Regions from separate parts of the Streptomyces sp. NPDC056580 genome, predicted to be linked through region 3. Evidence: riboswitches for the same ligand, from Rfam matches in the RefSeq annotation. Region 3 holds a riboswitch; each other region holds the start of a gene.
The links. Region 3 has a riboswitch for thiamine pyrophosphate ahead of thiC (phosphomethylpyrimidine synthase ThiC). Riboswitches for the same ligand answer to the same signal wherever they lie in the genome.

Region 1 (4,204 bases), on a different contig from region 3:
TCTCGGTCACGGGATCTAGCCTGCCATCCCCTACCGACAGTCGGAAGCCAGGCCGGTCCGCGCGGGGGAGACGACGCCGCCGGGGCCGGTCGCGGAAGCGGCCCCGTCACCCGGAGGGCGGCCGCTTCCGCGACGGATCGTCAGACAGGCCCTAGTCGAGGGCTGCGCTCTTCAGCGGCCTCGCGGGGTCGGCCAGGACCCCGGGGTCCATGCGGCGGCCGGCCTCGATCAGCCGCCGGCCCTGGGCCAGGTCGCGCGGCCGGCCGACCGCCAGCAGGGCGACCAGCCGGTCCTCGCGCAGCCAGCACACGGACCAGGCCGGCCCCTCGGGCTCACCGCGCCAGACCATGCGGTCGGCGGCGGCGTGGTGGCCCGCGTACTGGACGAACCGGCCGAACTGCTCCGACCAGAAGTACGGCACCGGGTCGTAGACCGCCGGGATCTCGCCGAGGATGTTCGCGGCGACGGTGCGCGGCCCCTGCAGGGCGTTGTCCCAGTGGTGGATCAGCAGCCGGGCGCCGTAGCGGGCGGACGGGAAGGAGGCGCAGTCGCCGACCGCGTAGACGTCCTCGGCGGAGGTGCGCAGCCGGTCGTCGGCCAGGACGTCGCCGTGCGCGCCCAGCTCGATGCCCGAGCCGGCCAGCCAGGCCGTGGCGGGGCGGGCGCCGATGCCGACCACCACGGCGCCCGCGGGCAGCCGGGTGCCGTCGGCGAGCAGCACCGAGCCCGGCTCGACGCGCTCCACGCGCGCGCCGGTGCGCAGGTGGGCGCCGCTGTCGGCGTACCAGGCGGTCATGGGCGCGGCGACCTCGGCGGGCAGCGCACCGGCGAGCGGCCGGTCGGCGGCCTCCACGACGGTCACGGCGCAGCCGGCCTCGCGGGCGGCCGTGGCGAACTCGGCGCCGATCCAGCCGGCGCCGACGACCACGATGTCGTGCTGCCGGGCCAGCACCGGGCGCAGCCGTTCGGCGTCGTCCAGGGTGCGCAGCAGGTGCACGCCGGGCACGCCCTCGGCGCCGGGCAGCGTGACCGGCTCGGCGCCGGTGGCCAGGACCAGGACGTCGTACGGCACGGGGCCGGCCTCGGTGTCCAGCTCGTGGTCGGCGGGGCGCACGCCCAGCGCCTCGCAGCCGAGCCTGAGTTCGATGCCGAGGGACTCGAAGTCCACGTCGAAGGCGGAGCCCTCGGCCGTGCCGAGGAGCACGGCCTTGGACAGCGGCGGCCGGTCGTAGGGCTGGTGGGGCTCGGCGCCGATCAGGGTGACGGTGCCCGTGAAGCCCTGTTCGCGCAGGGCCACCGCGGTCTGCACCCCGGCCATGCCCGCGCCGGCGACGACCACCCGCCGCCGCGCGCCCTGCTGTGCTGTCTGCTCGCTCACCCGATCACCTTAGACAACTGACGGAACGTCAGTCAGTGGGCGTGCCCGGTGACCTGCTCCACAACGCTGGTGCCGGCGCCCCGCTGCGACTCCCACTCCCAGGTCTCCTCCAGCCGCACCCGCCCGTCGGGCAGCTCCACGACCGCCGACACGCAGTGCCCCGAGGACGTGGTCCCGTCCCGCTTGAGCTGCACGTACCGGAAGTCCAACCGGTCCCCCTCCCGGGTGCCCACCAGGTGGCCGCGCACCACGTCGCCGCCCGCGTACTCGGCCCAGACCTCGCCGTCGCGCTCGTGGTAGGCGAACCGGGTGCGGGTGCCCACCTGACCCGGTGCCTGGTCCGCCACGGGGGCGAGGACGAGTCCGTCGAGCGAGCGGGCCATGGGGCGGGGCTCCTTACGGGGTCGGGGCGCCGAGGGCTAGGGTGGCCACCGTACAAGCACTCGCGGGAGCCCGGACGCACCGGGCTGAGAGGGAGGCTGGCGGCCTCCGACCGTACGAACCTGATCCGGGTCATGCCGGCGAAGGGAGGGGCTGGACGCCCATGCCGTCACGTACGTCCGACGTCCTCGTCATCGGGGGCGGGATCATCGGCCTGGTCACGGCCTGGCGTGCCGCGCAGCGCGGGCTCGCCACGGCCGTGGTGGACCCCGAGCCCGGCGGCGGGGCCGCGCGGGTCGCGGCGGGGATGCTGGCCGCGGTCACCGAACTGCACCACGGCGAGGAGAGACTGCTCGCCCTCAACCTGGAGTCGGCCCGCCGCTACCCGGACTTCGCGGCCGAGCTGACCGAACTCACCGGCCACGACCTGGGCTACCGGCGCTGCGGCACGCTCGCCGTGGCGCTCGACTCGGACGACCGCGCCCACCTGCGGGAGCTGCACGCCCTCCAGCGGCGCTCGGGACTCGACTCCGTGTGGCTGTCGGGGCGGGAGTGCCGGCGTCTGGAGCCCATGCTCGCGCCCGGGGTGCGCGGCGGGCTGCGGGTCGACGGCGACCACCAGATCGATCCCAGACGGCTGGCGTCCGCCCTGGTGGCCGCGTGCGAGCGGGCCGGGGTCGTGTTCCACCGGTGCTGGGCCGAGCGGCTCGACGTCGCCGGGGGCCGGGCCGCCGGGGTCTCCGCGGCGGACGGCACCCGGCTGGGCGCGGGGCAGGTGGTGCTGGCGGGCGGCAGCCTCAGCGGGCGGCTCGCGGGCGTCCCGGACGACGCGCTGCCCCCGGTGCGGCCGGTGAAGGGCCAGGTGCTGCGGCTGACCGTGCCCAGGCGGTACGCGCCCTTCCTGAGCCGCACCGTGCGGGCCGTTGTGCGCGGGAGCCAGGTCTACCTGGTGCCCCGGGAGAACGGCGAGCTGGTCGTTGGCGCGACCAGCGAGGAGCTGGGCTGGGACACCACGGTGACCGCCGGCGGTGTGTACGAGCTGCTGCGCGACGCCCACGAGCTGGTCCCGGGGATCACCGAGCTGCCCCTCACCGAGACCGGGGCCGGCCTGCGCCCCGGCTCCCCCGACAACGCCCCGCTGCTCGGCCCGTCCTCGCTCGACGGGCTGCTGCTGGCCACCGGGCACTTCCGCAACGGCGTGCTGCTCACCCCGGTCACCGGGGACGTCATGGCCGCGCTGCTGGCCGGCGGCGAGCTGCCGGAGGCGGCCCGTCCGTTCACCCCGGAGCGCTTCGGCGCCGTACTCGTGGAGCAGCCCGCATGAGCATCTGTGTCTCGGTCAACGGCGAGCGCCGGGAGATCGTCCCGGGCACCGCGCTCGATGCGCTGGTGCGGTCCCTGACCGCGGCGCCCTCCGGGGTGGCCGCGGCCGTCAACGAGACGGTCGTACCGCGCGGGCGGTGGGCGGCCACCGCGCTGCGCGAGGGCGACCGCGTCGAAGTCCTCACCGCCGTACAGGGAGGCTGACCACATGACCGACGACCCCTTCCTGGTGGGCGGGGTGCCCTTCGGGTCCCGGCTGATCATGGGCACCGGCGGCGCGCCCAGCCTGGAGGTGCTGGAGCGCGCGCTGGTCGCCTCCGGCACGGAGCTGACCACGGTGGCGATGCGGCGGGTCGATCCCGGGGTGCACGGCTCGGTGCTTTCGGTCCTGCAGAGGCTCGGCATCCGGGTGCTGCCGAACACCGCGGGCTGCTTCACCGCGGGTGAGGCCGTGCTGACGGCCCGCCTCGCGCGCGAGGCGCTCGGCACCGACCTGGTCAAGCTGGAGGTCATCGCCGACGAGCGCACCCTGCTGCCGGATCCGGTGGAGTTGCTGGACGCGGCGGAGACGCTGGTCGACGAGGGTTTCACGGTGCTGCCGTACACGAACGACGATCCCGTGCTGGCGCGCAGGCTGCAGGACGTGGGCTGTGCGGCGGTGATGCCGCTCGGCTCCCCGATCGGCTCCGGGCTCGGGATCCGCAACCCGCACAACTTCCAGTTGATCGTCGAGCACGCGCGCGTGCCGGTGATCCTGGACGCGGGCGCCGGCACGGCCTCGGACGTCGCCCTGGCGATGGAGCTGGGCTGCGCCGGTGTGATGCTCGCCTCCGCCGTGACGCGGGCCCAGCGGCCCGAGACGATGGCCGCCGCGATGCGGCACGCGGTGGAGGCGGGGCGGCTGGCCCGGCTGGCCGGCCGGATCCCGCGCAGGCACTTCGCCGAGGCCTCCTCCCCCGCCGCCGGGCGCGCCGACCTGGACCCGGAGCGGCCCGCGTTCCGGTCCGGCGCGCTGCCGGACTCCGTCTAGTCCGTCCGCCTCCAGGGCTCGGCCCGTCCGCCTCCGGGACCGTCACAGGTCTGCTGCAGTCCGTCACCGGAATGGCGCAGCGTGGGGCGGTG
Region 2 (4,204 bases), on a different contig from region 3:
ACCGACCGGCGGCAGAGATGTTGACCGGCCCGGCGTACTGGCTGTAGGTGACACCCGTGGAAGTCGGGTCCTGAGAGTACGTGTCCTGCGTGCAGGTGGATCCCGCGGTGTCTCCGGCGACACACTTCACGAGCATCACGAACTTGAAGGTGGGAGTACCGTAACCGCCCGCGCTCGTGGCCACGTTGACCGCGCAGTTCTTGCCGGTCGAAGAGTCGTAGTAGAGGTGAATATTGCCGTAGACGCTGCCGCCGGAAGTCTTGACCTGGTACGTGTCGATCTCGCTTCCACTGCATCCATAGCCGGCGGCACTGGCTGAAGGCGCCAAAATGAAACTTCCGCCCAAAAGCAGAAGAATTCCAGTGAGAACAGAGGCAATCCGTCGCATCGAACCCCCAAATGAGAGATGTATTAACCGGAGGTGATCTTGATGCAGGGAAAGGTGCCGGCGCAACAGCGCAAGCAGATCGAAGTGCCCAAAACGTGATAGGTCGCGGAGTGGTCTACATCACACGCCTGCCGCGTTTGATTCAGTCGGGCCGCTTCAGCGCCGCCGGGGGAACCTCCAGCCGTTCCGGCGCAGCTTGAAGAGGACGAACACTCCGCAGATCGCCCACACGACCAGGAAGGCCCACAACAACCACGGAGGCCCGTCCGGACGCTCTGCCAGTTGGACCGATGCCGCGCGAGAAGGGGTCATCCCTGGCGCGTGCCCGGCGGCGCGGGCGGAACACGCGGTCGACCGCGACCGGCGACGACAACTGACGACAGTCGTAGCGGGTGACAGCCCCAGGTCACCCGATTGGATCTGCGACACTGGAACCACCATGCCCAAGCCCGGAGAACTCATTTTCGTCGCCCCGCGCGGAGCCAAGAAGCCGCCGCGGCATCTCGCCGATCTCACGCCCGCCGAGCGCAAGGACGCGGTGGCCGAGATCGGGGAGAAGCCGTTCCGTGCCAAGCAGCTGTCGCAGCACTACTTCGCGCGGTACGCGTACGACCCGGCGGAGTGGACCGACATCCCCGCCGGTGCGCGCGGCAGGCTGCAGGAAGCGCTGCTCCCCGAGCTGATGACCGTCGTGCGGCACCTGTCGACCGACCAGGGGACCACCCGCAAGACGCTGTGGCGGCTGTTCGACGGCACCCTCGTGGAGTCCGTGCTGATGCGGTACCCGGACCGGGTCACCATGTGCATCAGCTCGCAGGCCGGGTGCGGGATGAACTGCCCGTTCTGCGCGACCGGGCAGGCGGGTCTCGACCGGAACCTGTCCACCGCCGAGATCGTGCACCAGATCGTGGACGGTATGCGGGCGCTGCGGGACGGCGAGGTGCCCGGCGGCCCCGCGCGGCTGTCCAACATCGTCTTCATGGGCATGGGGGAGCCGCTCGCCAACTACAAGCGGGTCGTGGGCGCCATCCGGGCGCTGACCGACCCCGCCCCCGACGGGCTCGGCCTGTCGCAGCGCGGCATCACCGTGTCGACGGTCGGGCTGGTCCCGGCCATCCACCGGTTCTCCGACGAGGGCTTCAAGTGCCGGCTCGCGATCTCCCTGCACGCGCCCGACGACGAACTGCGCGACACCCTGGTCCCCGTGAACACGCGGTGGAAGGTGCGCGAGGCGCTGGACGCCGGGTTCGAGTACGCCGCGAAGTCCGGACGCCGGCTGTCCATCGAGTACGCGCTGATCCGGGACATCAACGACCAGGCCTGGCGCGGCGACCGGCTCGGCCGGCTGCTCAAGGGCAGGCCCGTGCACGTCAACCTGATCCCGCTGAACCCGACGCCGGGCTCGAAGTGGACCGCCTCGCGGCCCGAGGACGAGAAGGCGTTCGTGGAGGCCATCGCGGCCCACGGGGTACCGGTCACGGTCCGGGACACCCGGGGACAGGAGATCGACGGGGCCTGTGGTCAGCTCGCGGCCACCGAGCGATAATCTGGCCACGTCACTACATCTGCATATTCCGACAGGGGAGCGCCACAGCGCTGAGAGTGCGGCAACCGGGCCGCAGACCCTCTGAACCTCGCCCAGGTCATTCTGGGTAGGAAGTTCGGTCACCACTCAAGCTGTTGCGCCCTGCCCGGGACTCCCCCAGCGGAGCCCGGGCAGGGCCGCGTCTCTTCCTGGCCAACCCCAGGAGGACATCCAGTGCACAACAAGACCCTCGTGGCCGTGACGGTGGGGCTCGGCCTCGTCGCCCTGCCCGTGCTGAGCGGGTGCGGGTCGGACGACGCCAAGGGATCCGCCGCGGACTCCAGGACCGTGACCCTCGTCAGCCACGACTCGTGGCTCGTCTCCAAGAGCGTCATACGGGACTTCGAGAAGAAGTCCGGCTACCAGGTCAAGGTCCTCAAGAGCGGCGACGCCGGGCAGGCCGTCAACAAGGCGCTGCTGACCAAGGACAACCCGCAGGGCGACGTCTTCTTCGGCGTCGACAACACCCTGCTCTCCCGCGCCCTGGACAACGGGCTGTTCCAGTCCTACGAGCCGAAGGGCTCCGACCAGGTGCTGCCTCAGTACCGCGTCGACCAGGGCAGGCACCGTGTCACGCCCGTCGACACCGGGGACATCTGCGTCAACTACGACAAGGCCTTCTTCAGCGAGCACAAGCTGACCCCGCCGCAGTCCTTCGCCGACCTCGCGAAGCCCGCGTACAAGAACCTCCTCGTCACCGAGAACGCCGCCACCTCCTCGCCGGGCCTCGGCTTCCTGCTGGGCAGCGCGGCGAAGTTCGGCGGCGACCACTGGCAGGACTACTGGAAGAAGCTCAAGGCCAACGGCGTCAAGGTCGTCGACGGCTGGGAGCAGGCCTACTACCAGGAGTTCTCCGGGTCGTCCGAGGGCAGGAAGGCCGGCGGCGACCGCCCGCTGGTGGTGTCGTACGCCTCGTCGCCGCCCGCCGAGGTCATCTACGCCAAGAAGCGGCCCGGCACCGCCCCGACCGGGGTGTCCCAGGGCACCTGCTTCCGGCAGACCGAGTACGCGGGCCTGCTGAGCAACGCGAAGAACACCAAGGGCGGCAAGGCGTTCCTCGACTTCCTGCTCACCAAGGAGTTCCAGGAGGACATGCCGCTCAACATGTTCGTCTACCCCGTGCGCCAGGGCGCCGCGGTGCCGCCGGACTTCGCGAAGTACGGGCCGCAGGCCAAGGACCCCGAGACGATGCCGCCCGCCACCATCGCCGCCAACCGTGACCAGTGGGTCAAGTCGTGGACGTCACTCGTACTGAGGTAGCGGTCCGCAGGGGCACCGCGCGCGGGAGCGCGGCGCGGCTGGGGCTGATGGCCCTGCCCGCCGCGTTCTTCGCCGTGTTCTTCGCCTGGCCCGTCGCCGCGATCGTGGCGCGCGGTCTGAAGGCGGACGGCGCCTGGCGGTTCGGGCGGATGGCGGACGTCGTCGCACAGCCGGACATCCGGCACGTGCTCTGGTTCACCACCTGGCAGGCGCTCGCCTCCACCGCGCTCACCCTGCTGCTCGCCCTGCCCGCCGCCTACGTCTTCGCCCGCTTCGACTTCCCCGGCAGACAACTGCTGCGGGCGGTCGTCACCGTACCGTTCGTGCTGCCGACCGTCGTGGTGGGCACGGCGTTCCTGGCGCTGGTCGGACGCGGCGGGCTGCTCGACGACCTGTGGGGGGTACGGCTGGACACCACCGTGTGGGCGATCCTGCTGGCGCACGTCTTCTTCAACTACGCGGTCGTCGTACGGACCGTCGGCGGGCTGTGGGCCCAGCTCGACCCCCGGCAGGAGCAGGCGGCGCGGATGCTCGGCGCCTCACCGCTGACGGCGTGGCGGAAGGTCACCCTGCCCGCCCTCGCGCCCGCCGTGGCCGCCGCCGCGCTGATGGTCTTCCTGTTCACCTTCACCTCCTTCGGCGTGGTGCAGATCCTCGGCGGGCCCACGTTCTCCACCCTTGAGGTGGAGATCTACCGGCAGACCTCGGAGGTCTTCGACCTCTCCACGGCGGCCGTCCTGACCCTCGTCCAGTTCGCCGCGGTGGGCGCGATCCTCGCCGTGCACGCCTGGACGGTTCGGCGGCGCGAGAGCGCCCTGCGCCTCGCCGACCCGAAGACGACCGCACGCCGGCCACGCGGCGCGGGGCAGTGGGCGCTGCTCGCCGGGGTCCTGCTCACCGTCGCGCTGCTGCTCGTGCTGCCGCTCGCCGTCCTCGTGCAGCGCTCCCTGGACGCGCCCGGCCTCGGCTAC
Region 3 (4,204 bases):
CCCGGCGCGGTCCCTCACGCCCTACTCGGTGCGGGACGACGACGCCCTACTGCGCCGGCTGGCCAGGACACCGCGGATGGAGCCGGTGGTGGAGCGGCAGGAGTACGCGCTCGGGACGGTCTGCGCGGCGGTCCCCATCACGGTCGGCACGACGGCGGCCACGATGGCCATTTCACTCCCCGTACATCAGAGCGAACGGCTGCTGCCGGCGGCCCGTCGCCTGCAGGCCGGGATCGGGCGGCATCTGGGCGCGCTGTCACTCTCTATCAGTATCTGAAAACTCACTCCTTGTGATTCGGCATGCACGTTGAGCAAGATTTGAGGCACAGTCGAGGGGGATCAATCTCGGCCAGTCGACGTCATATGACGGGGTAGGCGATGCGCGAATCCGTACAGGCAGAAGTCATGATGAGTTTTCTCGTCTCCGAGGAGCTCTCCTTCCGCATCCCGGTGGAGTTGCGCTACGAGACCTGTGATCCCTATGCCGTGCGGCTCACGTTCCATCTGCCCGGTGACGCCCCGGTCACCTGGGCCTTCGGGCGGGAACTGCTGATCGACGGCGTGGGGCGGCCGTGCGGGGAGGGCGATGTGCACATCGCTCCCGCCGACACCGAGGTGCTGGGCGAGGTGCTGATCCGGCTTCAGGTCGGCAGCGACCAGGCACTGTTCCGCTCCTCGACGCCGCCGCTCGTGGCCTTCCTCGACCGCACGGACAAGCTGGTGCCGCTCGGCCAGGAGGGTGCCCTCGCGGACTTCGACGCCCACCTCGACGAGGCGCTCGACCGCATTCTGGCCGAGGAGCAGAGCGCCGGCTGAGGCCTTGGGGGCAGCCGGGCGCCGGACGCTCGGGCACTGCCGCTCGGGACACCGCAGGAACGCTTCTTCAGCGACGCTCCCCGGGGGGGGCCTCACGTCCGCTAGCGCTTCCGCCGCCGGCCCCGGCCGCCCCGCGCCGGGGGGACGTGCTGCGTCCCGGCGCCCACCGCACCATCCGGTCCGGGCCGGTCGGCCGCGACGACCAGGGCGGCGAGGGCGGTGGTGACCGGGACCGAGGCGACCAGGCCGATCGACCCCACCAGCGTGCGCACGATCTCCTCGGCCACCAGCTCGCTGTTGGCCACCGTGCCCACGCTGCTCTGCGCGATCGAGAACAGCAGGAGCAGCGGCAGCGCGGCACCGGCGTAGGCGAGCACCAGGGTGTTGACGACCGAGGCGATGTGGTCGCGGCCGATCCGGATGGCCGCCCGGTACAGGTCGCGCCGGCCCATCGCAGGATTGGCCTCGTGCAGCTCCCAGACCGCGGACGTCTGGGTCACCGTCACATCGTCCAGGACGCCCAGCGAACCGATGATGACTCCGGCCAGCAGCAGGCCGCTCATGTCTATCGACGGGAACAACCCGTGGATCAGACCCGTGCTGTCGTCCGTGTTGCCGGTCAGCGCGGCCCAGCCGATGAAGCCGGAGCCGAGAACGCCGATCAGCAGCAGGGAGGCCAGGGTGCCGAGCACCGCGACCGACGTGCGCGCGGACAGCCCATGGCACATGTAGAGCGCGATGAGCATGATGGCGCTCGAGCCGACGACGGCCACCAGCAGCGGATTCGAGCCTTGCAGGATCGCGGGGAGGATGAAGAACGTCAGCACCAGGAAACTCACGGCCAGTGCGACCAGGGCCATGACCCCGCGCATCCGGCCCACCACCACGACGGCGAGCGCGAAGACGCCGGCGAGCAGCGCCATGGGGAACTTCCGGTTCACATCGGTCACCGAGTACTGCAGGTCCTTCGGCGCCGAGGGCTCGTAGGCGACCACGACCTTCTCACCCTGGTGCAACTGCCGTGACTGGTCCGGCTGCACGATCTCGGTGAAGGTCCGGCCCCGGTCCCTGCCCGTATCGACCCTGATGGTCGCCTTTCTGCAGGTGCCCTTCGCCTCGTGCTGTGCCGAGCCGTCGCCTGGAGTGGAGGTGCCGCCCACCGCCGTGCCGCCCGATGCGTTGACCGACTTGCAGCTCAGCTCGACCACCTGAGCCACCGTGGCCTGCTGGGTCTGGCGGTCGAAGCCGACGCCGGTGCGCTCGTGCGGCGGTGCTCCTCCCGGCCAGAGAACCACCAGGCCGACCACGACGGCGGCGGTGAACGGGACCAGGATCGCCGCGATGACCTTGCGCAGATGCTTCGAGACGGGCGCGGCAGGACCGTGGCCGTGACTGTGACCGTGTGACTGGCCGGGCCCACGGCCGTGGCCGTCGCCTGGTGCGGAGCCGCCCTGGCGCGGCGGCTCGGAGGGTGGGTAGGGGTGCTGCTCCGTCGTGGTCACCGCCCGATCATCCCAAGAACGAAGTAGGCCCTCTGTTCACCGCGCCCGAACTGACGCTAGCGTGGAGACACCTTTGCACACGCGGGAGCTCGGAGCACCGGGCTGAGAGGGCGCTGACCTCCGTACACGCGATGTTTCACGTGGAACGACGTTTTCACAGGGGACATCCGCGACCGGAGAACCGCTGCGTCGACCGCCGAACCTGTTACCGGGTAATGCCGGCGTAGGGAGTAGGTCTCATGACCAACAAGGACGCGCGCACGCCTGCCTCCGTTCAGGACGAGAAGTCCCAGGAGGCCGGGAAGTCCATCGGCTGGCACAAGGCGTACGTCGAGGGTTCACGCCCCGATCTGCAGGTGCCGGTCCGACAGGTGCACCTCACCAACGGGCAGTCGGTCACGCTGTACGACACTTCGGGCCCGTACACCGATCCGCTCGTCGACACCGATGTCCGCAGGGGGTTGTCGCCGCTGCGGGAGAACTGGATCGTCGCCCGCGGCGACACCGAGGAGTACGCGGGCCGACCCGTCCGCCCCGAGGACGACGGGATCAAGCACACCTCGCCGCGCGGCGGGCTGCGCAACCTTGACGCGGTGTTCCCCGGGCGCCCGCGCCAGCCGCGCCGTGGCCGTGCGGGCCAGGCGGTCACACAGCTCGCGTACGCGCGCAGGGGCGAGATCACACCGGAGATGGAGTACGTGGCCATCCGGGATAGCGTGGACCCCGAGGTGGTCCGGGACGAGATAGCGGCAGGGCGCGCGGTGTTGCCCGCCAACGTCAACCACCCGGAGATCGAGCCGATGATCATCGGCAAGCGCTTCCTGGTGAAGGTCAACGCCAACATCGGCAACTCGGCGGTCACCTCCTCCATCGAGGAGGAGGTCGAGAAGATGACCTGGGCGACCCGCTGGGGCGCCGACACGGTCATGGATCTCTCCACCGGCCGGAACATCCACACCACGCGCGAGTGGGTGCTGCGCAACTCCCCCGTGCCCATCGGCACCGTCCCGCTCTACCAGGCGCTGGAGAAGGTCGACGGCCGGGCCGAGGAACTGACCTGGGAGATCTACAAGGACACCGTCATCGAGCAGGCCGAGCAGGGCGTGGACTACATGACCGTCCACGCGGGCGTGCGCCTGCCGTACGTGCCGCTCACCGCCAACCGCAAGACCGGCATCGTCTCGCGAGGCGGCTCGATCATGGCCGCGTGGTGCCTGGCGCACCACAAGGAGTCGTTCCTGTACGAGAACTTCGAGGAACTGTGCGAGATCCTCGCCGCGTACGACGTCACCTACTCGCTGGGCGACGGCCTGCGGCCCGGCTCGATCGCGGACGCCAACGACGAGGCGCAGTTCGCGGAGTTGCGCACGCTCGGGGAACTCAACCGGATCGCCAGGCGTTTCGAAGTACAGACCATGATCGAGGGCCCGGGACACGTCCCGATGCACAAGATCAAGGAGAACATCGACCTTCAGCAGGAGATCTGCGATGAAGCTCCGTTCTATACGCTCGGCCCGCTGACGACGGACATCGCGCCGGCGTACGACCACATCACCTCCGGCATCGGCGCCGCGATGATCGCCTGGTGGGGCACGGCGATGCTCTGTTACGTCACGCCCAAGGAGCACCTGGGCCTGCCCAACCGCGACGACGTCAAGACCGGGGTCATCACCTACAAGATCGCCGCCCACGCGGCGGACCTCGCCAAGGGTCACCCCGGCGCGCAGGAGTGGGACGACGCGCTGTCCGACGCCCGCTTCGAGTTCCGGTGGGAGGACCAGTTCAACCTCGCCCTGGACCCCGACACGGCGAGGGAGTTCCATGACGAGACCCTGCCGGCCGAACCCGCGAAGACGGCGCACTTCTGCTCCATGTGCGGGCCGAAG

Region 1: linked by a shared signal. The riboswitch ahead of thiO (glycine oxidase ThiO) and the one ahead of thiC (phosphomethylpyrimidine synthase ThiC) in region 3 are both predicted to bind thiamine pyrophosphate.
Region 2: linked by a shared signal. The riboswitch ahead of ACFQ9Z_RS22215 (thiamine ABC transporter substrate binding subunit) and the one ahead of thiC (phosphomethylpyrimidine synthase ThiC) in region 3 are both predicted to bind thiamine pyrophosphate.

Annotation. Positions count from the first base shown of each region.
Region 1 is NZ_JBHTVE010000002.1:611,749-615,952, reverse strand. Features, by position in the region: gene ACFQ9Z_RS06555 (Rv2175c family DNA-binding protein) at 1-10, opposite strand, end outside; gene ACFQ9Z_RS06550 (NAD(P)/FAD-dependent oxidoreductase) at 152-1,378, opposite strand; gene ACFQ9Z_RS06545 (hypothetical protein) at 1,411-1,761, opposite strand; TPP riboswitch at 1,814-1,925, shown strand; gene thiO (glycine oxidase ThiO) at 1,923-3,083, shown strand; gene thiS (sulfur carrier protein ThiS) at 3,086-3,286, shown strand; gene ACFQ9Z_RS06530 (thiazole synthase) at 3,291-4,112, shown strand.
Region 2 is NZ_JBHTVE010000009.1:319,702-323,905, forward strand. Features, by position in the region: gene ACFQ9Z_RS22205 (hypothetical protein) at 1-388, opposite strand, end outside; gene rlmN (23S rRNA (adenine(2503)-C(2))-methyltransferase RlmN) at 828-1,934, shown strand; TPP riboswitch at 1,958-2,065, shown strand; gene ACFQ9Z_RS22215 (thiamine ABC transporter substrate binding subunit) at 2,148-3,233, shown strand; gene ACFQ9Z_RS22220 (ABC transporter permease) at 3,281-4,204, shown strand, end outside.
Region 3 is NZ_JBHTVE010000005.1:443,724-447,927, forward strand. Features, by position in the region: gene ACFQ9Z_RS13425 (IclR family transcriptional regulator) at 1-277, shown strand, start outside; gene ACFQ9Z_RS13430 (SsgA family sporulation/cell division regulator) at 379-816, shown strand; gene ACFQ9Z_RS13435 (YibE/F family protein) at 918-2,318, opposite strand; TPP riboswitch at 2,390-2,565, shown strand; gene thiC (phosphomethylpyrimidine synthase ThiC) at 2,558-4,204, shown strand, end outside.